Regions from separate parts of the Roseburia sp. AM16-25 genome, predicted to be linked through region 2. Evidence: a T-box and tRNA genes for the amino acid it is inferred to sense, from the RefSeq annotation. Region 2 holds a T-box; the other holds one or more tRNA genes.

Region 1 (15,268 bases), on a different contig from region 2:
ATCCTTATGGAACTGGCGGCGCGCGCCGGTGTCTGCATGACCAGCAAGGAGGTGCTGGCGATCATAGAGACCTGTACCGGACAAACTCTTATGATGGTTGAACAGAACCGCAGTATTGTGGGGCGCGAGCGGGCAGACTATGTCTTTGTGACAAGACCGAAACTGGAGTGCACCTATGGCGTTGCCAAGATGTTACAGCGGGGGCAGACGATCTCCGGGGACAGTTTCGGCACCAGACGCTTGGAGCAGGGAGTCTTTGTTATGGCACTATCCGATGGGATGGGCAGCGGAAGACAGGCACACGAGGAGAGTGATACGGTCGTCAGCCTTTTTTTGCAGTTTGCCGAAGCCGGTTTTACCATAGATATGGCATTGCGCCTGATGAATGCGGCAATGATCTTTGGCGCGGAGGCAGAACGATTTTCGACGCTGGATGCCTGTCTGGTGGACGAATATACCGGGATCGTGGATTGTTATAAGGTGGGGGCACATGTCTCCTTTGTGCGCCATAAAAGGCGGACGGAAGTGATCGAGGCGGACAGCCTGCCTATGGGAGCCAGTGCTTCCCTGGAGGCACTGCCTTTTCGGTCCTATCTGGAAGCAGGGGACTATCTTGTACTCGTTACGGATGGTGTGTTAGAATATTTGCAGGTTGAGGACGCGGTAGAGATGCTGCGTCAGTTGATCGAAGAACTGGCAGATACAGATGCCGTGACATTTGCACGAAAGATCATAGAGCGTGTCCTGCTCTTTACCGGAGGGACAGCGGCGGATGATATGACCGTGCTGGTCTTGAAGGCGTTGGAAAGGTAAGAAATGCAGCAGGCAAAATGGGAAGAAAGTGTTTGCAGATTCATAGAGCAGGAAGACCTCATACATCCGGGTGACGGTGTCTTGGTCGGCGTGTCGGGTGGGGCAGATTCTGTGGCGCTCTTACGCTTTCTATGGCAGATGCGTGACCGTCTGGGGATCTGTCTGCGCTGTATTCATGTAGAACATGGCATCCGGGGACAGGAGAGCCTGCGGGATCAATATTTCGTAGAAGAACTGTGCCGGGATCTGGGAATAGAGGAGCGGACCATATCGGTCAAAGACCGCCTGCAGGATGCGGTTTTAGCGCAGACGGCTGTGGAGGAAGCAGCGCGGGAGGCGCGTTATGCGGTTCTTACGCAGGAAGCCGAGGCTTGGGAAAAAGAACTGGGGCACCCGGTGCGCATTGCCTTAGCCCATCATGCCGGAGACAACGGAGAGACCATGCTTTTTCATCTGGTGCGGGGTACGGGACTGGAGGGCATGCGGGGCATGCCGGTCAAAAGGGGACGTATCATCCGTCCTTTCCTATCCTCAAGCCGGGCACAAGTGGAAGCCTATCTGGCGGGTCTGGGGCAGACCTACTGCCAGGACAGCACGAATACGGATATCCATTATGACAGGAACCGCCTGCGTCATCAGGTCATGCCGGAACTGCAAAAGATCAATGCTCAGGCAGGCGATCATCTGGGCAGGGAAGCCTTATATCTGGGGCAGGTGGCAGATTATATCCGACAGGTGGCAAAAGACCTGCTTGCCCAGTCTAGGCAGGGAGATCTGCTCTTGGCAGAACCTTTGAAAGACCAGCCTTCCTTTTTGCGGTGTCAGGTCCTATACCTGTGGCTGGCGGCTTATGTAGCCGGTCTGCGGGACATCAGCACGGCACATTTGGAAGCCTTGGATCAACTCTTTGCGGCGCAGACGGGGCGCAGAGTGGAACTGCCTTATGGCTTGAGCGTTGCCCGCACATACGAAGGCTTGGAAATGCGATATGGGGACAGTGGCCTTGAAAAAGAGGATCTTTGCCATACTTTTTCGGCGGAGGAGATCCAAGAAGGAATCCGTATCCCTTTGCCGGAGACAGGAAAATATATAGAGGTATCGAGTTTTTCCTATGATCCCAAGATGGAAATTCCTAGAAAATTCTATACGAAATGGTTCGATTATGATAAGATAAAGAATGCTATTCAATTACGCTATAGGCGTAAGGGAGACTATCTGACCGTGACGGCGTCTGGTGGTCGCAAGTCATTACAGGATTATTTTGTCAACGAAAAGGTATCCAGGTGGGAACGTGATCGGGTTCCGCTTTTATGCGATGGCGACCATGTGATCTGGGCGGTTGGTTATCGGATCAGTACGTATTATAAAGTAGACGATCATACAAAAAGAATATTAAAAATACAGATTTTGGAGGAAAATGAAAATGAGTGAGACAATCAGAGAGATGATCCCTGAGGCGGATCTGGCAGCAAGAATTGCAGAGTTAGGAGCACAGATCAGCAAAGACTATGAAGGAGAGAGCGTATATGTGATCTGTATTCTGCGCGGCGCATCTTTCTTTGCCTGCGAACTGGCAAAAAGGATCACCGTTCCGGTAACGATCGATTTTATGACAACTTCCAGTTATGGTTCCGGTACCGTATCTACCGGTGAGGTCAAGATCAAGAATGATGTCGAGATTCCGGTAGATGGACGCAATGTCCTGATCGTGGAGGATATCATCGACAGCGGCAACACTCTGCACTTTTTACAGGATGTATTTAAGGAGCGCAATGCCAAGAGCGTTCGTCTGTGCACCATGTTAGATAAGCCGGATCGCCGTGAGGTAGATGTGGACGTTGATTATGTCGGATTCACGATTCCGGATGAGTTTGTTGTAGGCTATGGTCTGGATTATGACCAGAAGTATCGTAATCTGCCATATATCGGGGTTGTAGAGTTATAAAGGAGGCAATCATTGAAAAAGAATAGAGTGGGTCTGGGCTTATATGTTGTGCTGATCCTGATCGTGGTATTTATCTGGTATTCCATTTCCAATCCACAGACGGCAACTTATACTTCCAGCCAGTTTGACAAGGCATTGGCAAAGGGCGAAGTGGCATCCGCAGTCATTCACCAGAATGAACAGGTGCCGACCGGATCGGTGACGATCACAACGACTGCCGGTGGGAAATTTACCGTCTATGTGTCTGATGTAGGCGAGTTGCAGGATACCCTGGATGAGGCAGGCGTTGACTACAGTTTAAATGATGTTCCCAACAGCGGCTTCATGGAGAGCCTGCTCCCAATGCTGATCGTTGTTGCGGTCGTATTCATCCTCTTTATGATGATGATGAATGCACAGGCACAGGTGGGTGGCGGAGCCAATACCAAGATGATGAATTTTGGCAAGAGCCGTGCTACGATGACAACGCAGGACAAGATGCCGGTGCGTTTTGCACAGGTAGCAGGTCTGAGAGAAGAAAAAGAAGAGTTAGAAGAGATTGTAGATTTTCTGAAAGATCCGGCAAAATACACCAAGGTGGGTGCCCGTATTCCTAAGGGACTGATCTTAGTCGGACCTCCGGGAACCGGTAAGACTTTGCTTGCCAAGGCAGTTGCCGGAGAGGCAGGCGTGCCGTTTTTCAGTATTTCGGGATCTGATTTTGTTGAAATGTTTGTAGGTGTCGGTGCATCCCGTGTGCGTGACCTTTTTGCAGAGGCAAAGAAGAATGCGCCTTGTATCGTCTTTATCGACGAGATCGATGCCGTGGCAAGACGACGCGGAACCGGTATGGGCGGCGGACATGACGAGCGTGAGCAGACCTTGAACCAGATGCTGGTCGAGATGGATGGTTTTGGTGTCAACGAGGGTATTATCGTGATGGCAGCGACCAACCGTGTTGATATTCTGGATCCGGCGATCATGCGTCCGGGACGATTTGACCGCAAAGTCTTTGTTGGACGACCGGATGTTGGCGGACGTGAGGAGATCCTGCATGTGCATGCCAAGAATAAGCCTTTGGGGGATGATGTGGATCTCAAGCAGATCGCACAGACGACCGCAGGCTTTACCGGAGCCGATCTGGAAAATCTCTTAAATGAGGCGGCAATCTTAGCGGCAAAAGAGGGCAGAGTTTATATCTGCCAGAATGATATCAAGAGATCTTTTGTCAAAGTAGGTCTGGGTACGGAGAAAAAGAGCCGTATCATTTCCGAAAAAGAGAAGAAGATCACGGCATACCACGAGGCTGGACATGCCATTCTCTTCCATGTCCTCCCGGATGTCGGACCGGTCTATTCGGTATCCATCATTCCGACCGGACAGGGAGCAGCGGGTTATACTATGCCGCTGCCGGAAAAGGATGAAATGTTCAACACCAAGGGTAAGATGTTACAGGATATCATCGTTTCTCTGGGCGGTCGTGTGGCGGAGGAGATCATTTTTGACGACATCACGACAGGGGCATCTTCGGATATCAAGAAGGCGACCCAGACAGCCAAGGATATGGTCACCAAGTATGGTTTCTCCGCAGAAGTCGGACCGATCAACTACGATAATGATGAGGATGAAGTTTTTATCGGCAGGGACTTGGCACATACCAGAGGCTATGGTGAGCAGGTTGCATCGACCATTGATGGCGAAGTCAAGCGCATCATTCAGGAATGTTATGCCAAGGCAACTGAACTGATCAAAGAGCATGAGGATGTTTTACACAAGTGTGCAGAACTCCTTCTGGAAAAAGAAAAGATCGGACGTGCAGAGTTTGAGGCTCTCTTTGGCGGTGATCCGATCCCGCAGCCGGAAGAAGAAGGCGTGGTTGTGGAAGGAATTTAAGTTGGGAAAAGGGCTTATGATTGTTATTTGAAAGACATTTTTGTACATGTTGCACAAAAACATCTATGCAAAATTAGTAACTTTGTGAACACTTATGGGTGGACGCATTATATAATAACAATCGTAAAAACCCCCCAATACATTATATAAATATTTTTGCTAACCCCATAGTAAAAATACCTTCTCCTAAAAAGACAGCGTTCGATAGCTGTCTTTTTTACTTTCTATTTTATTTTTTCTGTATTTGAGAAAAATCTAAAAAAATCCCTAGAAAAGACAAGATAAACTGAGTATGATAAAAGAAGATAACATGCGAGATAAGAGGATAAGAGTATGAATACAGAAGCAATTTACAGCGATGAGACAGGACAGTATGTGATCCCTATGGAGGCAAATCCGGGCGACCGGGTCACCATTCGTCTGCGTGTCGCACATGGGCATGCAAGGGAGATCTATCTGCTGGCGCAGGATACGCATTACCTGATGCGCCCGGCACAGGCAGGCGAGCGTTTTGATTACTATGAGACACAGGTGCAGTTGGGAGACCAGTCATTTTCCTATTGTTTTTCAATTCGGGAGAATGAGCAGGAGCAATGCTATTTTGATAAATACGGCGTGAGTCAGGAGATCCGACCGGAGTATGCCTTTCGCATCCTGCCGGGCTTTGCGACGCCGGATTGGGCAAAGGGCGCTATCATGTATCAGATCCTGGTGGACCGTTTTGCCAACGGAGATCCGACCAATGATGTGCTGGACAATGAGTACCATTACATTAAGACTATGAGCCGACAGATCAAGGATTGGAACCAGCTGCCAAATGCCGATTTTGGTGTGGCTGAGTTCTATGGCGGAGATCTGGAAGGGGTGCGGCAGAAATTATACTATCTGAAAAGTCTGGGAGTAGAGGTTATCTACTTCAACCCGTTGTTTGTCTCTCCTTCCAACCACAAATATGATATTGCAGATTATGACCATATCGATCCCCATTATGGCAAGATTGTCTTAGACCAAGGGCAGACCCTGCCGGAAGGTGCAAGGGACAATGCCGGGGCAAGTCGTTTTATCAATCGTGTGACGGCAAAGGAAAATCTGGAGGCATCCAATCAGTTCTTTGCGGATTTTATCGCAGAGGCACATGCCAGAGGCATCCGTGTGATCCTGGATGGTGTCTTTAATCACTGCGGATCTTTTAACAAATGGCTCAACCGGGAAAAGATCTATCGTCCTGACAAGGGCTATGCACCGGGAGCCTATGAAGCAGCAGACAGCCCATATCACGATTATTTTCATTTTTATGATGAAAACCAGTGGCCGGATAATGGTACTTACGAAGGCTGGTGGGGGCATGATACACTGCCGAAACTCAATTACGAGGGCTCGGAGGATCTCTACCGCTATATCTTGGAGATCGGGAAAAAATGGGTATCTCCACCTTACAATGCAGATGGCTGGCGACTTGATGTTGCAGCAGATCTGGGGCACAGCCCAGAATTCAACCATCAGTTCTGGCGTGATTTCCGTAAAGCAGTCAAGAGTGCAAACCCGGATGCCATCATTTTGGCAGAGCATTATGGGGATGCGTCTTCATGGTTACAGGGCGATGCCTGGGATACGGTCATGAATTATGATGCTTTTATGGAGCCGATCTCTTATTTTGTGACTGGAATGGAGAAACACAGTGATGCCTATGAGCCGGGAGCACAGGGCGACAGTGAGCGGTTTGAAAATGCCATGCGTTATTATATGACCAAATTTACAGGTTCCTCTCTTTATACAGCCATGAACCAGTTGTCAAATCACGACCATTCTCGCTTTTTGACCAGAACCAATCATAAGGTGGGCAGAGCCTCTGCGCTGGGGGTGGCGGCAGCATCCGAGGATATCAATATACCGCTTTATAAGGTGGCAGTCCTGATGCAGATGACCTGGCCTGGAGCACCGACCTTATACTATGGGGACGAGGCAGGCGTGTGTGGCTTTACCGACCCGGATAACCGTCGTACCTATCCGTGGGGGAACGCTGATTATCCTCTGGTTGATTATCATCGGGATATGATCATGGTGCATAAGTGCAGCAGTGCCTTGCGGCGCGGCTCCTTTAAATTCCTAAAGCGGATGAAGAACTTTATCTCCTATGGACGTTTTAACGAGCAGGAACGCTATGTGGTGGCTGTCAATGTAGGCGCGGAGACCCTAGAGGCAGATGTACCGGTCTATCTGGCTGAGGTGGCAGATGGTTTTATGGTACAGGCGATGCTCACCAACGAAAAAGGATATTCGATCATGCCAACCAAGTATGCCGTCAAGGACGGTATGATGCATGTTAGTCTAACGGCAAACAGCGGTATGGTCTTTAAGCAGGAAGTATAGAGAAGAAAGTGCAGGTGGCGAAGTGAGGACAAGAGAAGAAGCCTTAGTCTATGGGCTGTCATTTCCGGGAACTTATCAGGAAGCACCCTTCCATGATACGAATTGGCAGTTGGTGCGGGTGCAGGGCAGTAAAAAGGCGTTTCTATGGACTTATGAAATGGATGGACTCATCCATTTGAATGTCAAGGTGGATCCCCAGTGGCGGGATTTCTGGCGGGATGCTTACGAGGCTGTCCTGCCCGGCTATCATCAGAATAAAGAGCACTGGAATACCATACGGCTGGATGGAACCATACCAGATGACGATATCAAGCGAATGATCGCTGAAAGTTATGATCTGGTGACGGACAGTCCGACCAAGCGTATATATGAAGCCGTCAAGCGGATCCCAAAGGGGCATGTGGCAACTTATGCACAGGTGGCAAAGATGGCTGGCAATGAGAAAATGTGCCGGGCGGTCGGAAATGCCCTGCACAAGAACCCGGATCCGGACCATATTCCCTGTTTTCGTGTTGTCAATGCCAAAGGACAACTCTCCGGTGCATTTGCTTTTGATGGACCAGAGGAGCAGGCAAGGAGACTTCGGGCGGATGGTATTGTGGTAGAAAATGGCAGAGTCGATCTGGAAAAATATGGGATGAAAGACCCACAAGACGAATAAAAAAATTCTTGCGTGCGTAAAAAGCCTGTGCTATAATCTTATTTTGTCAGGACATGAATTTGTTTTGAAATGGGTGGTTTCCCGAGTGGCCAAAGGGGACAGACTGTAAATCTGCTGCATCTTGCTTCGGTGGTTCGAATCCACCACCACCCATTGCACGTAAGATGCTAACTTCGTCTGACGACTCGTTACCATCTAAGTGCTCGTAACAACACTTGACTACTAAGTTCGGACTTCACTTGCGTTCGTTCTCACTAAGGGTCAAGTACGTATCGCACGTAAGATGCCAACGGCGTTTCACTTGTTGTCATCTAAGTGCTCTAACAGGCCGCAGTGGCGGAACTGGCAGACGCGCAGGACTTAAAATCCTGTGGTGGTGACATCGTACCGGTTCGATTCCGGTCTGCGGCAGTTTCTGTAAGGAGGACTTCTTTCTGAATAGAAAGAGGTCCTCTTTTGTATAATAGGCAATTTATAGCAATAGGAGGGATCGGCGCATGGCAGAAAAAGGCGCAGACAATCGGAAAGAAAAAACTTCCCATCGGATACGCTACGGAAGCCTTATCGTCATGCTGGCGGTACTGATTTTGGGCATCGTATATCTGCACGGAATGGTGCAAAGGTCGGAAGAAAAAGCACCGGCAAGTCAGAGTGAAACGCCCGGAGCGGGGCAGGAGACGACCATCTTAGAGAGCATCGAGGATCTGAAAGCAGGGCAGATTCTAGATGCGGCAAGCCTTGATCTGAATGATCCGGACAAATATTTTACTTCAAGTCAGCTTACTGAGGAACAAAAAGAAGATATGAAGGGAAAATCTTATATAGATAACCCGGATATTTCTTACGACGACCTGTCTTGCCTTAAGGTCTTACATTATAATTATGAGCATGAGATACAGGTGGGAGAGATCGTTGTGAATACAAAGGTCGCAGAGGATTGCCGACAGATCTTTTTAGAACTTTTTCAGGAGGGATATGAGATCCATTCCATGTATCGGATCGATCGGTTTTACGGAGACGATACGACGCGTGATGCCGAGCAGGCTGATATCGACTCTATCAATCAGGATAATACCTCCGCTTTTCATTATCGTAAGATCGCAGGGACAAATGTCACATCTGAGCATGCATATGGCATGGCGATCGATATCAACCCTCTGGAAAATCCTTATGTGCCTGCAAATGATGTGACGGCGGCGGGAGCCAGCCCTTACTTGCAGTATGATCTTTATAAGGATCGAAGCAATCTTCGTCCGCACATGATCACGCATGAGGATATCTGCTATCAGATTTTTACAAGGCATGGTTTTACCTGGGGCGGCGATTGGAAGGGAACAAAAGATTATCAACATTTTGAAAAGGAAATGTAGCGAATGAAACGATTGACCATAGGTATTCTGGCACATGTGGATGCCGGAAAGACAACCTTATCGGAAGCCCTTTTGTATGAGACGGGGGCGATCCGTAGCATGGGACGGGTAGATCATGGGGATGCCCATCTGGATACCGATGCCATGGAGAAAGCGCGTGGAATCACCATTTTTTCAAAAATGGCACGCTTTGCGTATGGAGATGCGGAATATGTACTTTTAGACACACCGGGACATGCGGATTTTACAGCGGAGATGGAGCGTACCCTGTCGGTACTGGACTATGCCATTCTCGTGATCAGTGGGATTGATGGTGTGCAGGGACATACGCGTACCCTGTGGAAACTTTTGCAAAATTATAATGTTCCATGCATCCTTTTTATCAATAAAATGGATGTGAGTCACAGAGGCAAGGAAGAATTACTTTCTCATTTGCAGGAAAAATTAGCGGATGCCTGCATGGACTTTGGGGCTTTTTATGGGAATGCGCCTATGAGCGATCGAGACAAGGAACATATCGCCCTGTGCAGTGAACCGCTCTTGGATGCTTTTTTAAATACCGGTGACCTGGATCAGAAACTCCTGGTGGAGGCGATCGCAAAAAGACAGATCTTTCCGGTTTTATTTGGGTCTGCCCTCAAAGTGCAGGGAGTAAAGGAACTTTTGCGCCTCATGCAGGACTATATGCGTCAGCCGTCCTGGGGGCAGGATTTTGCTGCCAGATGCTTTAAGATTGGACGGGACGAAAAGGGCAACCGTCTGACTTATCTCAAGATACTGGGCGGGGCAATGCAGATCAAAGATAACCTGTCATATACCATTCCTTTTGCGGGGACAGACGGAGATACCGAGGAAGAAGGAGCAGAGGAGAACTGTTTGGAAAAGGTAAACCAGATCCGCCTGTATTCCGGGGAACGTTACGAGTGTGTAGATCGGGTGGAGGCAGGCGAGGTTTGCGTTATTTTAGGCTTGATCCGGTCTTATGCAGGTATGACACTGGGTGACTGCGCGCGGGAAGAACATGCGATCATAGAACCGGTACTTTCCTATGAAGTGATTCCGCCGGAAGGTTGTGCGCCTCATGTCCTGCTATCTTATATGCGGCAGTTGGAGGAGGAAGATCCGACCCTTCGTGTGACCTGGCAGGAGAGGGCAAGACAGGTGCATGTGCATCTTATGGGACCGGTTCAGACGGAAGTCCTGCAGCAGCAGTTGAAAAAGAGATACGGTATTCTGGTTACCTTTGGTGCAGGAAAAGTGCGTTATAAGGAGACGATACGCGGTGCGGTAGAGGGTGTGGGGCATTTTGAACCCCTGCGTCATTATGCGGAGGCGCATATACTGATCGAGGAACTGCCGCAGGGAAGCGGCATGGAATACGCCATGGACTGCCCACCGGATGTCCTGGATCTGAACTGGCAGCGCCTGATCTATACACACCTTGCGGAGCGAACACACCGGGGCGTTTTGACCGGATCTCCTCTTACAGATGTGCGCCTGACTGTTGTGAGTGGCAAGGCACACAAAAAACACACGGAGGGCGGAGATTTTAGACAGGCAACCTATCGGGCAGTTCGACAGGGACTGCGCAAGGCGCAGAGCGTGCTCTTAGAGCCATATTACCGGGTGCGGATCGAGATGCCGCAGCAGGCGCTGGGACGTGTTATGACGGATATGAGCAGGATGTATGGCAAGTTCGACGCACCAATCTTAGAAAATGAGACAGCCGTCTTGCAGGGAATCGCGCCGGTAGCCCTCATGCGGGACTACGGTGCAGTGCTGGCGCAGGTAACCGGTGGTCTAGGGCAGATGACACTTGCTTCGGAAGGCTATTTTCCGTGCCACAATCAGGATGAGGTGGTAGCAGAGATTGCCTATGACCCGGATAAGGATCTGCGCAATACCTGTGATTCGGTATTTTGTGGTCACGGGGCAGGCTATCTGGTGCCTTGGTATGAGGTCGAGGACAAGATGCATATGCCGATGGCGTCCTATCTGTATGAGAAAAAGCAGGAAGCGAGCATGGATCAGGTCATTGCGGCAGCCAAGGCGAGGGCGGAAGCCATGCGGCAGGGACAGCCCCAGGGCTATGACGGTTACGGCGGACTGGAGTCGGATTTGGAAGAGATCTTTGTCCGTGAATTTGGGGAGATCAAGCGGCGATTGCCGGGCGCAGAGAAGCGTGTGATCGATGCAGACAAAAAAGACCGGATGCAGGAAGCACGCGAAGCCTATCAAAAGGCACACGCCAGGGACAAGAAGGTTGCGATCAGAAAGAAATATCTTCTGGTCGATGGATATAATGTCATTTTTGCATGGAAAGAGTTAGATGAGATCGCCAAGACCAGCATTGACGGAGCCAGAGGCAGACTGCTGGATATCATGTGCAATTATCAGGGGCATGTGGGACAGGAAGTGATCGTTGTTTTCGATGCCTATCGGGTGCGTGGTCATGTGGAAGAAGTGGTGGATTATCATAATATCCATGTAGTCTACACCAGGGAGGCGGAGACGGCAGATGCCTATATTGAGCGCACGACCCATGATATGGCGGATAAATACGAGGTGACGGTGGCAACATCGGATCGTCGAGAGCAGATGATCGTCATTGGCGAAGGGGCAAGGCGATTTTCGGCAAGGGATCTGGAAAAGGAAGTAGAACGCGTCAATCGGGAGGCTATGGAAGCATTCAAACCGCTGGAATGAGACAATTTTTGACAGACAAGCCATAGGAGTATGTGGTATACTAATCTACATGGTATGAGACGTTTATAAATGAGGTAGCAATATGAAAATAATTCATTGTGCAGATCTGCATCTGGATTCCAAGATGGAAAGCAATCTGGATCGGGAAGCCGCCGGCATGCGACGGGATGAATTGCTGGATACTTTTGAGCGTATGGTGGCGTATGCAGCAGAGCAGAACGTGCGTGTGATCCTGATCGCCGGAGATCTGTTTGATAAGCCCAATGTACGAAAGACGGCAAAGACCCGTGTGATCGAGCAGATCAAGGGGCATCCGCAGATCGATTTTTGCTATATCAGGGGCAACCACGATCAATTGGATTTTGTGGAGGAATTATCCGAGCAGGAGGATATCACCAACTTAAAACTCTTTGGTACGGACGAATGGACATCCTATGATTATGGGGATGTGGTCATTACCGGCATGGAACTGGTCAAGGAAAACAGTCAGACCTTGGGCATGAATCTGGTGCTGGATCAGAACCGTGTCAATATTGTCGCTTTGCATGGGCAGGAATCGGACTATCAGGGCAATGACCGGACAGAGGTCGTAAACCTATCTATGCTGCGGGGCAAGTATATCGATTATCTTGCTTTGGGACATATCCATTCCTACAAAAAGGAAAGGCTGGATGACCGCGGCGTTTATTGTTACAGTGGTTGTCTGGAAGGGCGTGGCTTTGATGAGTGCGGAGAGAAGGGCTTTGTCCTTTTGGATATCACCGAGGGCAAGATCCATACGGAATTTGTGCCAATCGCAAAAAGGATGCTGCATGAAGTCAAAGTAGAGGTCGATCCGACGATGGATATGGCGGCGATCATCCGTGCTGCCAAGGAATGTGTGAAAGATATCTCATCGGAGGATCTGATCAAGATCATCGTGACCGGTGAGACAAATATAGATACCGATATTGATTGCGAGCGCCTGCGCCGCAGTCTGGATCAGGACTTCTTTTTTATCAAGGTCTATGATCGCACATCGGTACAGATCGATTATGAAAGTTTCCGTAATGACAAGTCTCTCAAAGGAGAGTTTGTCCGTCTGATGGAAAGACAGCATATGTCGGAAGATGAGAGAGCAGCCATTATTGAGTTGGGCATGAAAGCAATTATGGGCGAGGACATAGAAGTATGAAGTTAATTTCCTGTTATATTACCGGATTTGGGACAATCAAAGAATGGTCTTACGATTTTTCTGACGGCATGAATGCCCTGTGTCAGGAAAATGGCTGGGGAAAGACGACCTTTAGTGTGTTTTTGAAAGCCATGTTCTACGGCATGGACTATTCGGCACGCACCAAGATGCTGACCGAGCGCAAGCATTATATGCCTTGGGATGGCGGTGTCTGTGGCGGTTATCTGATCTTTGAGGCAGAAGGCAAGCGCTATCGGGTCGAGCGTAGTTTTGGCAAGACGGATAAGGATGACACCTTTACTCTGATCGATACCAATACCGGGGCAGCTTGTGACGATTTTTCACAGAATTTGGGTGAGGAACTCTTTCAGGTAGATCGGGATTCTTTTGAAAAAAGTATCTTTATCCCGCAGGCATCGGTATCAACGGCGATGACGGACAGTCTGAATGCCAAGATGGGAAATCTGGCATCGGCAAAGGACGATATCAACAATTTTGATGAGGCTTTGAACCGTGTCAGTGAAGTGCGTAAAAATTATACCAGGCGGAGTAAGGTCAACAACGGCAAGATCAATGTCATCAAGGAAGAGATCAGCAGATGCAGTGAAGTGATCGATAAGAAGGCGGCGATCTTAGACGGCTACCGCAAGCAGTTTGACAAGTTAGAGGAAAAGAAAAAGTCCTTAAATTGGATGGAGGCAGAAAAGAACCGTATCACGGAAGCCATCCGCACGCAGAGCAAGCGCGAGCAGGATATGGGGGCATATCGCCAGCAAAAAGAATTTTTGGAAAAACAGCAGGAAGAAATGAATGTCCTGGATGATTTCTTTGCGACCGGATTGCCAAGTGAGGAAGAACACGCAAAACTGGAAGATGTGGAGCGTCAGTATGACATGAGCCGGCGGACAGAGAAAGACTTAGCGATCAAATTGCCGCCGGAGCAGCAGATCAAGAAGTGGGAAGACCTCTTTGGGGACCAAGTACCGGATGAGGAGGATCTTTCCAAGTGGAAGGATATGTCTGTCCGCGTGCAGGAATTGCGGATGCAGGGAGAACACTCCAAGTTGTCTGAGGAGGCAACGGCACAGTTAGATCAGTTAAAATACTTCTTTGCCAATAAGGTTCCGACGGAGGAAGAATTATCCCAGATAGAAAAGGACGTTGTGGAACTGTCGCGTCTGGATGGTCGTATCGTGGAGCAGGATGAGAATTATCGAAACATCAAGGCACGTGTGGATATGGCACAAAAGACCGGCAGGACAGCGGGCAAGACGGCAGGGGTTCTAGTGCTTTTTATTTTATTTGCAGCCTTACTCCTGGGAGGATTTTCTTTCCGGATCCTTGCCCCGGAAGCAGACGGCAGTACGATCTATCAGATTCTTTGCTTTGTCGGCGCAGCAGCGACAGGAGTAGCCGCTATTATGCAGATCGGCAGAATACGATCTTTACATCGCAACAAGCAGGAAGACTTGCAGGGACAACTCGCAGAGGCTGCGGAGGCACTGGCACAGAGCCGGGAAACAAGAGAAGTCTTAGCAATCCGTTGTAAAGCATTTTTGGCTGATTTTAAACTGACACCGGCAGACAGCATGCAGCAGATGGTTTATGAGATACGTGTTAATCTGGATCATTATGTGCGCCTGCGGGATGAGGAGCATCAGGCGACAGCGCAGACAACAGATGCCGTAGAGGAAATGGCTGATCTGCGCATGGAACTTTATACTATATTAGACCGATATGCCCAGGTATATCACATGGATCTTTACCATGAGGGCAATGAGGCAGACCTTTTAGAACAGTTGAAGAAAGATAAAAATGCCTATGAGGAATACATTCACTGCCGTAAGCAGTTGGAATTGATCCGTTTGACCATGGAGGAACAGAAGCGGCTTTTGGAAAAATATCTGGGCAGATTTCCGTTGGAAGAAGGAACTTCCCTGCAGGAACAATTGCATCTGATCCGGAGCAAACGGCAGCGTTATGGTCAGTTACAGGAAGAGATCGCTAGTTTGCAGGAAAAGATCCAGGCATTTGCCGAGGATAATCAGGTAGAGGAGATCGCGCTTTCCGTCGAGCAGTTACAGGAGAAACAGGTACAGATCGATGAGGAGATCAAGGATATGCAAAAGGGCATCACACAGGATCGAGAGTCGCTGCACCAGTTGTCAGTCGAGTTGGACGGCATTGAAGATGCGGAGAACCGTCGTGATGTACTTCTGGAGGAAAAGGCAGAGTGCGACCGCAAGGTAGACCTGCTTACCAAGACCGAAGAATATTTAAAGATCGCCAAGGAGCAATTCCTGTCTACTTATATGCGGCCTTTGCGTCAGGGCATGGAACACTATATGGCGATTCTG
Region 2 (15,268 bases):
ACAAAAACATCTTTATCAATAAACACATTCGATTTTCTCCCGGAGAATTTCACGATCATGAATTTATAGAGATGTGCTACATATATAGGGGAAAGGTTGATCAATTTTTACGCAGTAAAGAAGGAAAAGCAGAAAAAAAGGAGACTTTGAATCAAGGAAACCTGCTGATCATTCCGCCGGGAATGCAGCATAAAGTAAATATTTATGATGACAGTATGATGATCAATATTGTAGTTAATAAATACACTTTTGAGAAGACATTTCTGGGGGATATTCCGCAACAGAGTCTTTTGCATCAGTTTTTCAGTGAGGTACTTTTTTCGCAGGAATCCAATGCATATGTTGTTTTTTCAGGTGGAAATGATGAAGTATTAAGGGACAAGCTACTTGATCTTATGGTAGCTTATCTGAATGAAACTACATACGGAGCAAGAATTTGTGATCATTATCTGAGTATCTTTTTTCTGGAACTTCTAGGTCAGTGTAAAAATGTAAAATTGTCCTCCAGGCTTGGAAAAGAAGGAGAGCAGATGACACAGATTTTATTGTATATCAATCATAACTATGCAAGCATTTCCCTAGAAGAAGTCGCAGAAGAATTTCACTATTCAAAAACTTATCTGAACCGGATTTTTAAAAAACACATGGGTACGACTATTTTAAAACAGATTCAGGATACACGTTTGCAGGAGTCTTGTCTGCTTTTGAAAAATACGAGAATGTCTGTGGAAGATATTGCCCTACATGTCGGATATGAGGATACATCCTATTTTATCGAACTGTTTAAGAAAAAGTATAAAAAGACACCTTTACAATATAGAAATGATATTGATTAGTTTTATATCACCATATTATATGGTATGAAAGACCTCTTTTTTTGTTTTATTTTGCAATCTACAATAAAGAAAAGATTGCTAAAAACAAAATGGGAGGTTTTTTCATGAAGATCAGAGATTTACAGGTAAACCATCTGTCTAAGCCATGCGGAATTGATGGGTCGGATATTACGTTGCGATGGAAACTGGAAGATGGAAGTCAGCAGAGTGCTTTTGAGGTAGAAGTTTACGATGTAAGTGACAAGGAAAACAAAGAGGAGATTGAAGTAAGTAGAAAAATAAGCGGAAGTCAGATGCAATACCATCTGAGTCAAAAAATTCCATATCGGACTACCGGAAAATTGGAATTGCTTTGATGAAAATGGTAATCCAAAGGATTCCTTTAATCATTATTCTTATGGGGCGATTGTCGGCTGGCTGATGGATTGTGCTGCCGGTATTCTTGTAAATGATGGAAAGATCGTGATCGCGCCGCAGCCAGACCAAAGACTTGGTTATTTGCATGCTTCCTATGATTCTCCATATGGAAAGATCACGTCTGACTGGAAATATGAAAAAAACCGTATTGTCTACACCTTTGAGATCCCGGCAAATATGACTGCTACGGTCCGATTGGAAGGCTGCGATCCAGAGACCCTGAAGGCAGGATCTTATGAGAGAGTTGTGTCTTTATAGTTTTGATATACAAATGTATAGTTAATAAATAAGGCAGAACAAAGAGAAAGCCTTATCTCCAACGAATTTGTATAGTAAAGTTGAAAAAATAGCCAGATCAGACAAATTTGTTTACATTTCGTCGAATTTTCCGACATCTGATTTTATAAACTCTTTATAATTTAATCATAAGCCACAGAGATACTGCACAACTTTCTACGAAATAGGAAAGCGCAGTATTGAGAAGTGATAAATGAAAAGAATATGGAGGGTTTGACTATGGCAAACGAGAAAAAAGCCGGCATTTTTAATGCCAGCGCACGTGATGGCGTTCAGTATCGTAAAGCATCCATGCTCGAAATGATACTTGGTAACGCAAATAACGGATGTGGTATCTGCTTTTATTTGCTGATGATGTATGCATCTTACATTGCAAATGCAGGATACGCAATCGTACCGGCAGTTGCAGGTATCATTATTACAGGAACAAGACTTTTTGATGGATTCACAGATGCGCTTTTTGCAGCATTGTTCGAAAAAATGAATCCAAAACATGGAAAGATCCGTATCTTCCTTGTTGTTGGATGGGTGATGGCAGCGCTCGCTGTACTTATGATGTACGACTGGGCATCCGGTAAATACACAGGAACAACTGGTATTGTAGTATTTATCCTTATTTATGTTGTATATATCTGCGGATATACCATCAATGGTATGGCAGGTGGTACCATCGGTATCGTACTTACAAATGATCCTACACAGCGTCCAATGATGGGTGTATTCGGAACATTATATTCTTACCTTGTACCACTTATCTTTAACAACATTGTTACTTTTGCAATCTTACCTAGATATGACAATCAGTACAATGCACCAATGCTGAAAGAAGCTTGCTACTGGTATGTAATCACAGCTGGTATCTTCATGTTACTTGCATGCTTTGCTGTACGCAAGTCTGATAATGCTAAGACATTTGAAGTTATCGGAAAAGATGGTCAGAAGAACCAGACCGTTAAGTTTAAGGACATGGTTGCTATCTTAAAAGACAACAAGCCTTGCCAGATGTATATGCTTACCGGTATTTCTGATAAGTTGGCTCAGCAGGTCGGATCACAGTCTATCATTACAACCATGGCGTCCGGTATCTTGATCGGATCCTATGCAGCAGCAACTATGATCGGTAACTTTACTATGATCGTAGGTATTGTATTTGCCTTTGGTGGTGGTGTATTCGTTGCTAAGATGGGTGCAAAGAAGGCAACAACCGTTTGGTCATGGCTTTCTATTGCAGTAGCAGTGGTTACAGTTGTATTCTGTGCGATCTTAGGACCAACCGGTATGAAGTCCATCGGTGTCTTCGGTGTACCAATGATCATTTATGCATTATTGCAGTTGGCAACAACCGGTACAAAGATGGTTCTTACCACAACCGGTACAGCTATGAGGGCTGATATCGTTGATTACGAATATGCAAGAACAGGTAATTATTTACCAGCCGTTATTTCCGGTGTATACAACTTCATCGATAAGTTAATTACATCACTTGCATCTACCATCGCAGCATTCTGTATTACATTGATCGGATATAAGGATACCGTTCCTCAGATGGGCGATCCTGCAACAAAGGGTGTATTCTGGATGACAATGTTCTTGATGTTCGGTCTTCCAATTCTTGGATGGTTGTGCAACATTGTTGCTATGAGATTCTACAAACTGAACAAAGAAGAAATGGTTGAAGTTCAGAAGAAAGTAGCAGAGATGAAGGCAAAAGCAGAAACTAACGAAAATGCAGAAGCATAAAATACATAAGTCATAAAATAACAGGAGTCGGGACGAAAGTCTCGGCTCCTTTTCCTATGACTGTTTTTATTCCTTTGTCTGGTTCTGTTTGCGGTATTGCATAGGTGTCATTTTATATTTTTCTTTAAAGACTTTATAAAAATGTGTTTGGTTGGTAAAACCCAAGTCTCTGGAAATATCAGCAATAGTCTGGTCAGTATCCAGAAGACGTATGCTGGCTTCCTTCATACAAAAATGCATGCCATAATCAAAAAGGGAAAGTCCCGAGTATTTTTTACAGATGGCATTGAGATAGGTGCCGGAATAACTGAGTGCATCAGACAATTCTTTTCTGGAGATATGTCCGTGGTTTGCCTCTAAAAGTTTGGTGATCTGCTGGAAAAGGCGGTTTTCCGTGTCTGTTCCGATGCGGATAGGAACTGAGTTGTAATAATCCGGGCGGGAGAGATTATAGAGCAGGTCTAAAAAGAGACCTTGTACCCGAATATTGGCATCCGGCGTAGGATCGACCGTGATATGTACGATCTGATCTAAGATGCTGTGCACATGCTTTACCAAAAATGTATGCTCTTTTTTGGGAATCAGATCCAGATAATTCTTATTTGCCGCTTGTCGTTCGTTGATATTGTTATCCAGAAACTGTAAGAATTTGGAGTCCTTTGTCTTATGTCTGCCAAAGATATGCAGGGTCATGCATTCATATAGGTGTTTCAGGAAATTCGATGAGATCTGGACAAATGCAACGCGATAGTAATCGCGATATTCCTCAGTATGCCGCACATTTTTATTGAGGATACAGCAGCTTCCTTTGGTATAGAGATGTCTTTCGTTTTCGATATTCTGATATACCTCCCCATCCAATACGATCATGATCTCATAAAAGTCATGTTTATGAAGATTTCTTCCATCTGGTACCTGCTTAAGTTCCTTCATGGATAGTTCAAAGAAGAAAGTCTCTTTAGGCGAGATTATGGTCAATTTCTGATAATGCTCCGGGTTGTCCGGCTGAATGGAGATCAACATGAGACGGTAAGGATGGTTTAAAACAAATCGTCCTGTATTTGATGAATCATGCTGAATAATAAAATCACTTTGTGCTTCACTGATATCACTTTGTGGATGACCTGTCATAAAAAACATAAATATTACCTCGAATATGTAAAAAAATAATAAAATCACAGTTAAAACTGATATGTTTCTATCACATATAATTATATATGATAGAAATATCCAATACAAGTTGTGTTGAAAGGGGTAAAACAACAATGGGAAAAACAAAAACAAATTCTACCGATAACAACCGGATCAAGGCAATTTCCGTAAATTTTAGATAAAACCCTTCTTGTAAAAGCGGTATGTGCAGTCCTTGGATTGCGCATGCCGTTTTTTACTTGTTGACAAATGAAAACCTGCGCCTGTATAATGAGGAAGATTGATAAATACGTTGATGGAAAAGAGTAGAGATACAGAGATCGGAATCAGAGAAGCGTCGGTTGGTGCGAGACGCAGAAGACGGTATCTTGAATACCTTCCTGAGTAGCAGTCTGAACCTGGATCTATAGTTCAAAAGTAGGATGCGCCGGATTGGCACACGTTATCGTGCTAAGAGTTTCACATGACATTATTTGTTATGAGACTTGATGAGGCAGGTATCGTGAGATATTTGTGAATAAAGGTGGTACCACGAGTTTACTCGTCCTTTATCTTTGGAAGAAGATAGAGGGCGTTTTTTTATTCCTATAAATAACGCTCTGTAACAGATCTTCCACGCATAGAATATAAGAGCAACTTTTGTCAGGTTGCGGAAATGGAGGAAAAAATGACAATTTATGATGAATTGGTTGCTAGGGGACTGATCGCCCAAGTAACAGACGAAGAAGAGATCAAGGAGTTGATCAATAACGGAAAGGCTACATTCTATATTGGATTTGACCCTACCGCAGACAGTCTTCATGTAGGGCATTTTATGGCACTTTGTCTGATGAAGCGCTTGCAGATGGCTGGAAATAAGCCGGTTGTATTGATCGGTGGCGGAACAGCCATGATCGGTGATCCATCCGGAAGAACCGATATGCGTCAGATGATGACAACAGAAACGATCGCACATAACGTAGATTGTTTCAAAAAGCAGATGAGCCGCTTTATCGATTTTTCAGAAGACAAGGCAATTCTGGTAAATAATGCAGACTGGCTGATGGGCTTGAATTACGTTGAGTTGCTGCGTGATGTCGGACCACATTTTTCCGTCAATCGTATGCTTACCGCAGAGTGCTACAAGCAGCGTATGGAGAGAGGACTGAGTTTTCTTGAGTTTAACTACATGATCATGCAGAGTTATGATTTTTACATGTTATTCCAGAAATACGGATGTAATATGCAGTTTGGCGGAGACGATCAGTGGAGCAATATGTTAGGTGGTACAGAACTCATCCGTCGTAAACTTGGAAAAGATGCCTATGCGATGACGATCAATCTTCTTCTTAATTCTGAAGGCAAAAAGATGGGTAAGACCCAGTCAGGTGCCGTTTGGCTTGACCCGAATAAGACATCACCGTTTGAGTTCTACCAGTACTGGCGCAATGTATCCGATCAGGACGTTTTAAAATGCCTGCGTATGCTTACTTTCCTGCCACTTGAGCAGATCGACGAGATGGATAAATGGGAAGGAAGCCAGTTAAATGAAGCTAAGGATATCCTTGCCTATGAACTTACCAAATTGGTGCATGGCGAGGAGGAAGCCGTAAAGGCAAAAGAGGCTTCTAAGGCACTCTTTTCTACCGGAAGTGCTGCAAATATGCCGACGGAGACCATCACAGAGGATATCTTTAAGGATGGCAGTGTTGACATCTTACAACTTCTGATCAGTGCAAATCTTGCCACAAGCCGTAATGAAGCAAGACGTGCGGTAGAGCAGGGCGGTGTTTCTGTCAATGGCGAAAAAGTAACAGATTCACATGCAACTTATGAAAAAGAAGCCTTTGCAGAGGAATTTATCTTGAAAAAGGGCAAGAAGAAATTCTGCAAGGTGGAGTTGGCATAAAATAATTATTCTGGGGGTATACATATGATAGCAACAATGGGAAATGTTTTTTATTTTGACTGGGAATTTGATCTTTTGTATTGGTTTCAGGGACTGCACAATCCGGTCTTAGATAAGATCGTGGTGGCGATCACATCACTTGGTAATGCCGGAATCTTTTGGATTCTGCTTACGATCGCTATGCTGATTTTCTGCAAAGATAAGAAGGTGGCTTGGACATCTGCGCTTGCCCTCTTATTTTCACTGCTGGTGATCAATGTATTTTTAAAAAATACAGTCATGCGGGCAAGACCTTGCTGGATTGATGATTCAGTAACGCTCTTAGTGAAAAATCCAAAGGATTATTCCTTCCCGTCGGGGCATTCTTCTGCCTCTTTTGCATCTGCGGTATCCATTGTCCAGTATGCAAGGTATCGAAAGCAGGGAATTGCAGCAGTGGTTTTGGCGGCGCTGATCGCCATTTCCAGAATGTATGTCTTTGTGCATTTTCCAACAGACGTGCTGACGGGAACCATTCTAGGTATTATTGAGGCAATTCTCGCGGGTATCATTGTACGCTTTATCTATCGCAAGATGGAGGAGAAAAAAACAAAGGTTGCATAGTAGGATTGTATCTATAAAAGTACAATGGATGAGACATGCTTTACATTGACACTTTCTGACATTTCCGATATATTGAAATGGCTATGAGGGAGTAGCTAGCACATAAGAATTGTGTGATTTGTCAACAGACCCGGCAATAGCCTGGCAAATCTTAAATGGTGAGACTCATATGTATATGGTGACTATTACATTTTGTAGTAGCAGATCATATGCATATGGAGTCTCTTTTTTATTCTATAAGATAATCTTTATTTTTATGGACAAGCACACATACAAAAGTTAAAATCCACACACTTTAGAAGAAGGGAGTAATATGGGACTTGTTGAACTCATGTTGATGGGCGTAGGACTTGCTATGGACGCATTTGCCGTGTCTATTTGCAAGGGTCTTGCCATGCGCAAGGTCAACAAAAAGCAATGTTTTGTCATTGCGCTTTTCTTTGGCGGATTTCAGGCGTTGATGCCATTTTTGGGATGGCTCTTGGGAAGTCAGTTCGCAGATAAGATCAGCGCGATCGATCATTGGATTGCATTTGTTTTGCTTGCTTATATTGGCGGCAAGATGATGGCAGAGGCAATCAGGGAAAAGGATGAAGTCGTAGAGATTGATCAGATGGATCCGCCACTTGATATCAAGGAAATGTTCATTTTGGCGATCGCGACCAGTATCGATGCGCTGGCGGTTGGCATTACATTTTCATTTTTGGAAGTCAATATTGTGGAAGCCATTACGATCATAGGTCTGGTAACGGCGGTCATATCTGCGATCGGTGTCTTTGTTGGTAACATTTTTGGAAACAAATACAAGGCGAAAGCAGAACTGGCAGGTGGTCTGATCTTAGTATTACTGGGATTAAAAATTTTGACCGAGCATCTGTTGGGATAAGAGAATGGCAGTATATTTATAGGAGGGAAAGAAATGGCAGTAACAATTTTAAAGGCAGTGGTCGTACTGGTCATTGGTTTTGTATTATTAGTAAAGGGAGCAGATTTCTTTGTTGAAGGTGCTTCATCGGTTGCAAAGATGTTAAAGGTTCCATCACTCATCATCGGTATGACGATCGTTGCAATGGGAACCAGTTTACCGGAGACATCTGTAAGTATTGCGGCATCCATGAACAATCAGAATACACTTGCGGTCAGCAATGTTGTCGGATCCAATATCTTTAATCTGATGGTCGTACTTGGTATCTGTGCAGTGATCTCAAAGTTACAGGTAAGCCGGGATGTCTTAAAAAGAGACTATCCGTTTTCTGTGCTATGTGCCATTCTACTGCTTGTTTGCGGATGCATTGGCATGGAACTGGGGCGTATCGATGGAATTGTCTTCTTGGTCATCTTTGTAGGATTTATCGTAGTTTTGATCAAGAGTGCAATGGATGCAAGAAAGCGTGGAGAAATCTCTGAAAAAGAGCGTGAGATGAACGAAGAGATGAGTGAAATGAAAGAACAGCCCGTCTGGAAATCCATTATCTATATCGTAGGTGGAGCTATTGCTATCAAATATGGCGGCGATTGGGTTGTAGACTCTGCCTCTACCATTGCTACAAGTTTTGGTATCAGTGCAACGCTTGTCGGGCTTACCATCTGTTCCGTTGGAACATCTTTACCGGAACTTGTGACATCCATTGTGGCAGCCAGAAAGAATGAATTGGATATGGCAGTTGGTAATGTCGTTGGATCGAATGTCTTCAATATTCTGATGGTGCTGGGTGTTGCGGCAACCATCAGCCCGATCACTTTCCTTATGGAGAACGTGATCGACATTATCGTGCTTTTAGTATTCTCACTGATCACATGGGTATTTTGCATGACCAAAAAGGAAATCGGCAAAAAGGAAGGCATCATCATGCTGGTTCTGTATGCTATTTATCTTGTCTATATTTGCCTGAGATAAAATATTATTTAACTATTAAAATAGCCGCCTGTGGGCGGCTATTTTGCTTTCTATCATTATAATCATGTTTATTGCAAAAGAGGATATCTTGTTTAAAAATAAGTTATTATGGGATATAATAAGACCATGGAAAGTACAGAGATCATAAGTTTGATAGAGCAAGCCATCGAGGCAAGAAAAAATGCATATACGCCCTATTCCCACTTTGCTGTCGGTGCAGCACTTTTGGGAAAAACTGGCAGGATCTACACAGGATGCAATATTGAAAACGCGGCATACACACCGACAAATTGTGCTGAGCGGACAGCGTTTTTTAAGGCAGTCAGCCAGGGCGAGCACGAATTTTCAGCCATTGCCATTGTGGGTGCCAGGGCAGACATGACTTGTGCGCAGATCTGTCCGCCGTGTGGTGTCTGTCGTCAGGTCATGCGGGAATTTTGCAAGGACGAATTTTTGATCTATCTGGGAAAGCAGACGCCGGAGGGAGAGATCTCTTACCGGACGATGACATTAGGTCAACTTTTACCGGAAAGTTTTGGACCGGATAATTTATAAGATGAACCAAAGGGGACACTCCATATGGCAAAAGGAACGTCCCTAAAAAGGAGGTAACGTATGGTTGATTACACAGAAGGGTCTGGCAAACAGTATCATACCGGAATCGGACCGGAAGACATTGGAAAATATGTGATCCTGCCGGGAGATCCCAAGCGCTGTGCCAAGATCGCTGAACATTTTACGGATGCGCATTTGGTGGCAGATAGTAGAGAATTTGTTACATACACAGGAATGCTGGATGGGGAAAAAGTCAGTGTGACTTCAACCGGGATCGGTGGACCGTCGGCAGCCATCGCCCTTGAGGAATTGTCAAAGGCAGGTGCGCATACCTTTATCCGTGTGGGTACTTGCGGTGGCATGCAGCAGGATGTATGTGGAGGTGACATAGTGATCGCCAGCGGTGCTGTCCGTATGGAAGGGACTAGCCGGGAATATGCACCGATCGAGTATCCGGCAGTAGCGGATGTCGATGTCATGCAGGCCTTGATACAGGCAGCAAAAGAGAAAGAAATCACATATCACGCCGGTGTTGTCCAGTGTAAAGATTCTTTCTTCGGACAGCATGAGCCGGAGGTCATGCCGGTATCCTATGAACTGGAGAATAAGTGGCAGGCATGGCTTCGGATGGGCTGTCTGGCATCCGAGATGGAATCTGCGGCACTCTTTATTGCAGGCAGTTTTCTGCGGGTGCGCGTGGGATCCTGCTTTTTGGTTGTGGCAAATCAGGAGCGTGCCAAGTTGGGACTTTCCAATGCACAGGTACATGATACGGAACTGGCGATTGAGACAGCCGTGGATGCCCTTCGAATCTTAATCCGGGATGACAAGACAGGATTAGAAGTATTGTAAATGCTAAAGATATTAGAGTAGATCAGGAAGAAAGAAGGAATTGTAATGTATCGTTACAAACGTGTTTTTCTCATTGTTATGGATTCACTTGGCATTGGCGCCATGCCGGATTCCGACAAATTCGGTGATTTTGGTGTGGATACTTTAGGACACATTGCAGAGAAGATGGATTCCTTTACCATACCCAATCTCCGGCGGTTTGGCATGGCAAATCTAAAAGCGATGGATAAAGTAGATCCGGTAGAAAGCCCTCTTGCTTACTATGCGCCCCTGCGTGAAAAAAGCAATGGCAAGGACACCATGACCGGACATTGGGAAATGATGGGGATTGAGACGACAAAACCTTTCATTACCTTTACAGAACATGGTTTTCCGCCGGAACTCATCAAGGAGTTGGAGGAGCGTACCGGTCGCCATATCATTGGCAACAAGGCGGCAAGTGGTACGGAAATTCTGGACGAACTGGGTGAGGAAGAGATCGAAAAAGGCCACCTGATCGTATACACATCTGCGGATTCCGTATTGCAGATCTGTGGCAATGAGGAGACCATGGGACTGGAAAATCTCTACCACTACTGCGAGATTGCAAGAGAACTTACCATGAAAGACGAGTGGCGGGTTGGACGTGTGATCGCAAGACCTTATGTTGGAAAGAAAAAGGGTCAATTTGTCCGTACCAGCAACCGGCATGATTATGCCTTGGAACCTACAGGAAAGACCGTTTTGAACAGTCTAAAAGACGCGGGATTTGATGTGATCTCCGTTGGCAAGATCAATGATATTTTTGTCGGTCAGGGTATTACGGAAAGTAACCGGTCCAAGAGCAGTGTGCATGGTATGGAGCAGACCATCGAGATCGCAAAGCGTGATTTTTGCGGGCTATGCTTTGTCAATCTGGTGGATTTTGATGCTCTTTGGGGGCACAGGCGCAATCCGATCGGTTATGGGCAGGAGATCGAGCGGTTTGATGTCAAGTTGGGTCAACTGCTCCCGGTACTCCGGGAGGACGATCTTTTGATCATCACGGCAGACCACGGAAATGATCCGACCTATACCGGGACGGATCATACCAGAGAAAAGGTGCCGTTTCTTGCGTATTCCAAGAAACACAAAGGCAGCGGACCTTTACCGGAAGAAGATACCTTTGCGGTGATCGGCGCGACGATCGCAGACAATTTTTCCCTTGCAATGCCAGAGCATACGATCGGGCACTCAATTCTTGACAGTCTGCGATAATACGTTGAAAAGCGCGCCATAATAATGTTATAATGACAGAATATATCAGTATGACTTTGACAAATTTATCTAAAGGAGGAAAAACAAATGGATTTTTTCAGCAAATTAGGTGATTCTATCGTAAGTGCAACACAGGAAGTCGGCGAAAAGGCAAAGGGCATGACGGATGTTGCAAAGTTACAGTATGAGATGCGTTCAAAGGAAGATTTTTTGAACAAGCAGTATCAGGAGATCGGTAAGATCTTCTATCAGGAGAATAAAGATGCCGCACCAGAGGCATATACCTCACTTTTTGAGGAAGTAGTAGCAGCACAGAAGCGGATCGAGGAGATCAAGGAGCAGATCGCATACACCAAGGGCGGTAAGGCATGCCCGAAGTGTGGCGCCGTTGTAAGTGGTAGCGCTGCTTTCTGTAGCAAGTGTGGTGCAAAGATGGACGATGACATTTTCGAGGATGAAGATGAGGTCGTAACCGAAGAAAAGACAGACGAAGCCGCTGAGGAGGCCGTAGAGACTGTTTCCGGCGAAGTCGTTGAAGAAGATGAAGAGTAGGAGTTAGAAGTTAAAATGTCAAACAAAGGAAAGTATTACATTACTACCGCCATTGCATATACCTCAGGCAAGCCGCATATCGGCAATACCTATGAGATCATCCTGGCGGACAGTATTGCTCGTTTTAAAAGACAGGAAGGATATGATGTATTTTTCCAGACAGGATCAGATGAACACGGACAGAAGATCGAGTTAAAGGCAAAGGAAGCCGGTATCACACCAAAGGAATTTGTAGACAATGTATCTACAGAGATCAAGCGTATCTGGGATCTGATGAATACTTCTTATGACAAGTTCATCCGTACTACGGATGAGGATCACGAGAAGCAGGTAAAGAAGATCTTCAAAAAGTTATACGATCAGGGCGATATTTACAAGGGTGCCTATGAAGGCTTGTATTGTACCCCATGTGAGTCTTTCTGGACAGAATCGCAGTTGGATGAGAATGGCTGCTGTCCGGACTGTGGCAGACCGGTACAGCCGGCAAAGGAAGAAGCCTATTTCTTCAAGATGAGCAAGTATGCCGATCGTCTGATCGAGCATATCAATACACATCCGGAGTTTATTCAGCCGGTATCCCGCAAGAATGAGATGATGAACAACTTCCTCTTGCCGGGACTGCAGGATCTTTGCGTATCCCGTACATCCTTTAGTTGGGGTATTCCGGTAGATTTTGATCCAAAGCATGTCACCTATGTATGGTTAGATGCCCTTACCAACTATATCACCGGTATCGGTTATGACTGCGACGGCAATTCTTCTGACCTTTTCAAAAAGAACTGGCCGGCAGACCTGCATCTGATCGGTAAAGATATCATCCGTTTCCATACCATTTATTGGCCGATCTTTTTGATGGCACTTGACCTGCCGCTTCCAAAGCAGGTATTTGGTCATCCGTGGCTGATCCAGAGCGATGGCAAGATGAGCAAGTCCAAAGGAAATGTGCTTTATGCCGATGAACTTGTAGACTTCTTTGGCGTGGATGCCGTACGTTACTTTGTCCTGCATGAGATGCCATATGACAATGACGGTATTATCTCATGGGAACTTCTGGTTGAGCGTATGAACTCTGACCTTGCAAATACACTTGGAAACCTGGTAAACCGTACCATTTCCATGAGCAATAAATATTTTGACGGTCTTGTTTGTGACAAAGGTGTAAATGAGCCGGTAGATGATGAACTCAAGGCAGTTGTTACTTCTACCGTTTCCCGCGTGGAAGCCAAGATGGAAGATCTTCGTGTGGCAGATGCCATCACAGAAGTTTTCGCACTCTTCAAGCGCTGCAACAAGTATATTGATGAGACAATGCCATGGGCACTTGCCAAGGATGAGACCAAGCAGGATCGTCTGGCAACCGTTCTTTACAATTTGGTAGAGAGTATTTCCATCGGTGCTACCCTGCTTAAGAGTTTCATGCCGGAGACAACCGACCGTATCCTGACACAGTTAAATGCAAAAGAAGTCCCATACGAGGACCTTTCCACCTTTGGTCACTATGTCAGCGGAACCAAGGTGACAGATGCACCGGAGATCCTTTTTGCAAGATTGGATCTGGGCGAGGTCATGACAAAGGTTGCTGAACTCCATCCGCCGGTTGCAGCACCGCAGGAGGAGCCGGAAGAAGATGCAGATGTGATTGATATTGAGCCAAAGGATGAGATCGGTTTTGACGATTTTACCAAGATGCAGTTTCAGGTAGGCGAGATCATCAAGTGTGAGGAAGTGCCAAAGTCTAAGAAGTTGCTTTGCTCACAGGTTCGCATTGGCAGTCAGACCAAGCAGATCGTGTCCGGCATCAAGAAATACTACAGTGCCGAGGAGATGGTCGGAAAGAAGGTCATGGTTCTCGTGAACTTAAAGCCAGCCAAGTTGGCAGGTGTACTTTCCGAGGGAATGTTGCTTTGTGCAGAGGACGCAGAGGGCAATCTGTCACTCATGACACCGGAAAAAGACATGCCGGCAGGCGCAGAGATCTGTTAATCAAACACTATAATCATAACTTCAGGGTCAGGTCGGATTGGTCTGACCCTGCAAGTGTCTATAAGATTACTTTAAATGAAGAGAGAAAAAGATGATATTTGAAAGTCATGCACATTATGATGACAGACAATTTGATGTGGATCGGGAGGATTTATTGAGAGTTCTCCCATCCAAAAATGTAGGTATCGTTGTCAATGTGGGAGCAGATATGAAATCTTCTGCATCCAGCGTCGCATTAGCACAGTCTTATGATTATATTTACGCAGCCGTTGGCGTGCACCCGGACGAGGTGGAGTCTATGGATGCGGCTTGTATTGACCGCCTCCGGCAGATGGCGCAGGATCCAAGGGTTCTTGCCATCGGAGAGATCGGGCTTGATTATTTCCGCAAGGAGGGACATGCCTGCAAAGATACACAAAAATACTGGTTCCGTCAGCAGTTGGATCTGGCAGTAGAGTTAGAAAAACCTTTTATCATACATTCCAGAGATGCAGCGGAAGATACCATGGAGATTTTGCGGGAATTCGGAAAAGCCCACCCGGATATCAAGCACCCGGGTGTCATTCATTGTTATTCCTATTCGCCGGAAATGGCAAAGGAATACATTGCCATGGGCTACTATATCGGGATCGGCGGTGTAGTTACCTTTAAAAATGCCAAAAAATTGGTTGAGACGGCAAAGGAGATTCCGCTTGAGCGTATTCTGGTGGAAACAGACAGTCCTTATCTTTGCCCGGAGCCAAACCGTGGCAAGCGCAATGATTCATCGCAGATTCGCTATGTGATCGATAAGATTGCAGCCATCCGCGGCATTTTGCCGGAAGAAGTAGAAAAGCAGACAGAGATCAATGCAAGAAACATGTATGGTCTATTACAATAGAAATTAGGAGTTACTATGGCATATTTAGGAAATCCAGCCTATACGATGGCAGTCTTAGAAAAACACGGATTCCATTTTCAAAAAAAATATGGGCAGAACTTTTTGATCGATACGCATATTCTGGAAAAGATCATCGATGCGGCCGAGATCACAAAGGATGATTTTGTCTTAGAGATCGGACCGGGTATCGGTACTATGACCCAGTATCTGTGCGAAGCCGCCAGAGAGGTCGTAGCAGTCGAGATCGATACCAATCTTTTGCCGGTCTTGGACGATACCTTAAAGGAATACGACAATGTGACGGTTTTAAATGAGGACATCCTCAAAGTGGATATTGCATCCCTTGCCGGAGAAAAAAATAGCGGAAAGCCGATCAAGGT

What was found. A T-box is a leader RNA that pairs with one kind of tRNA and senses whether it is charged. The one in region 2 lies ahead of tyrS (tyrosine--tRNA ligase), so its partner is inferred to be a tRNA-Tyr.
Region 1: it encodes a tRNA-Tyr, which carries the amino acid that the T-box ahead of tyrS (tyrosine--tRNA ligase) is inferred to sense. The anticodon was not compared.

What each region holds. Positions count from the first base shown of each region.
Region 1 covers NZ_QUCW01000003.1:148,160-163,427, forward strand. Annotated here, with positions in the region: gene DW183_RS08075 (SpoIIE family protein phosphatase) at 1-813, shown strand, start outside; gene tilS (tRNA lysidine(34) synthetase TilS) at 817-2,244, shown strand; gene hpt (hypoxanthine phosphoribosyltransferase) at 2,237-2,758, shown strand; gene ftsH (ATP-dependent zinc metalloprotease FtsH) at 2,771-4,630, shown strand; gene DW183_RS08095 (glycoside hydrolase family 13 protein) at 4,964-7,000, shown strand; gene DW183_RS08100 (methylated-DNA--[protein]-cysteine S-methyltransferase) at 7,023-7,661, shown strand; tRNA gene DW183_RS08105 (tRNA-Tyr) at 7,733-7,814, shown strand; tRNA gene DW183_RS08110 (tRNA-Leu) at 7,989-8,072, shown strand; gene DW183_RS08115 (M15 family metallopeptidase) at 8,159-9,031, shown strand; gene DW183_RS08120 (translation factor GTPase family protein) at 9,035-11,737, shown strand; gene DW183_RS08125 (metallophosphoesterase family protein) at 11,820-12,911, shown strand; gene DW183_RS08130 (AAA family ATPase) at 12,908-15,268, shown strand, end outside.
Region 2 covers NZ_QUCW01000006.1:868-16,135, forward strand. Annotated here, with positions in the region: gene DW183_RS11630 (AraC family transcriptional regulator) at 1-836, shown strand, start outside; gene DW183_RS11635 (glycoside hydrolase family 78 protein) at 941-1,192, shown strand; gene DW183_RS11640 (alpha-L-rhamnosidase C-terminal domain-containing protein) at 1,257-1,511, shown strand; gene DW183_RS11645 (MFS transporter) at 1,770-3,290, shown strand; gene DW183_RS11650 (AraC family transcriptional regulator) at 3,357-4,430, opposite strand; T-box leader at 4,726-4,994, shown strand; gene tyrS (tyrosine--tRNA ligase) at 5,110-6,330, shown strand; gene DW183_RS11660 (phosphatase PAP2 family protein) at 6,355-6,933, shown strand; gene DW183_RS11665 (manganese efflux pump MntP) at 7,247-7,819, shown strand; gene DW183_RS11670 (calcium/sodium antiporter) at 7,853-8,830, shown strand; gene DW183_RS11675 (cytidine deaminase) at 8,939-9,385, shown strand; gene udp (uridine phosphorylase) at 9,446-10,237, shown strand; gene deoB (phosphopentomutase) at 10,283-11,473, shown strand; gene DW183_RS11690 (zinc ribbon domain-containing protein) at 11,561-12,025, shown strand; gene metG (methionine--tRNA ligase) at 12,041-14,008, shown strand; gene DW183_RS11700 (TatD family hydrolase) at 14,100-14,888, shown strand; gene rsmA (16S rRNA (adenine(1518)-N(6)/adenine(1519)-N(6))-dimethyltransferase RsmA) at 14,904-15,268, shown strand, end outside.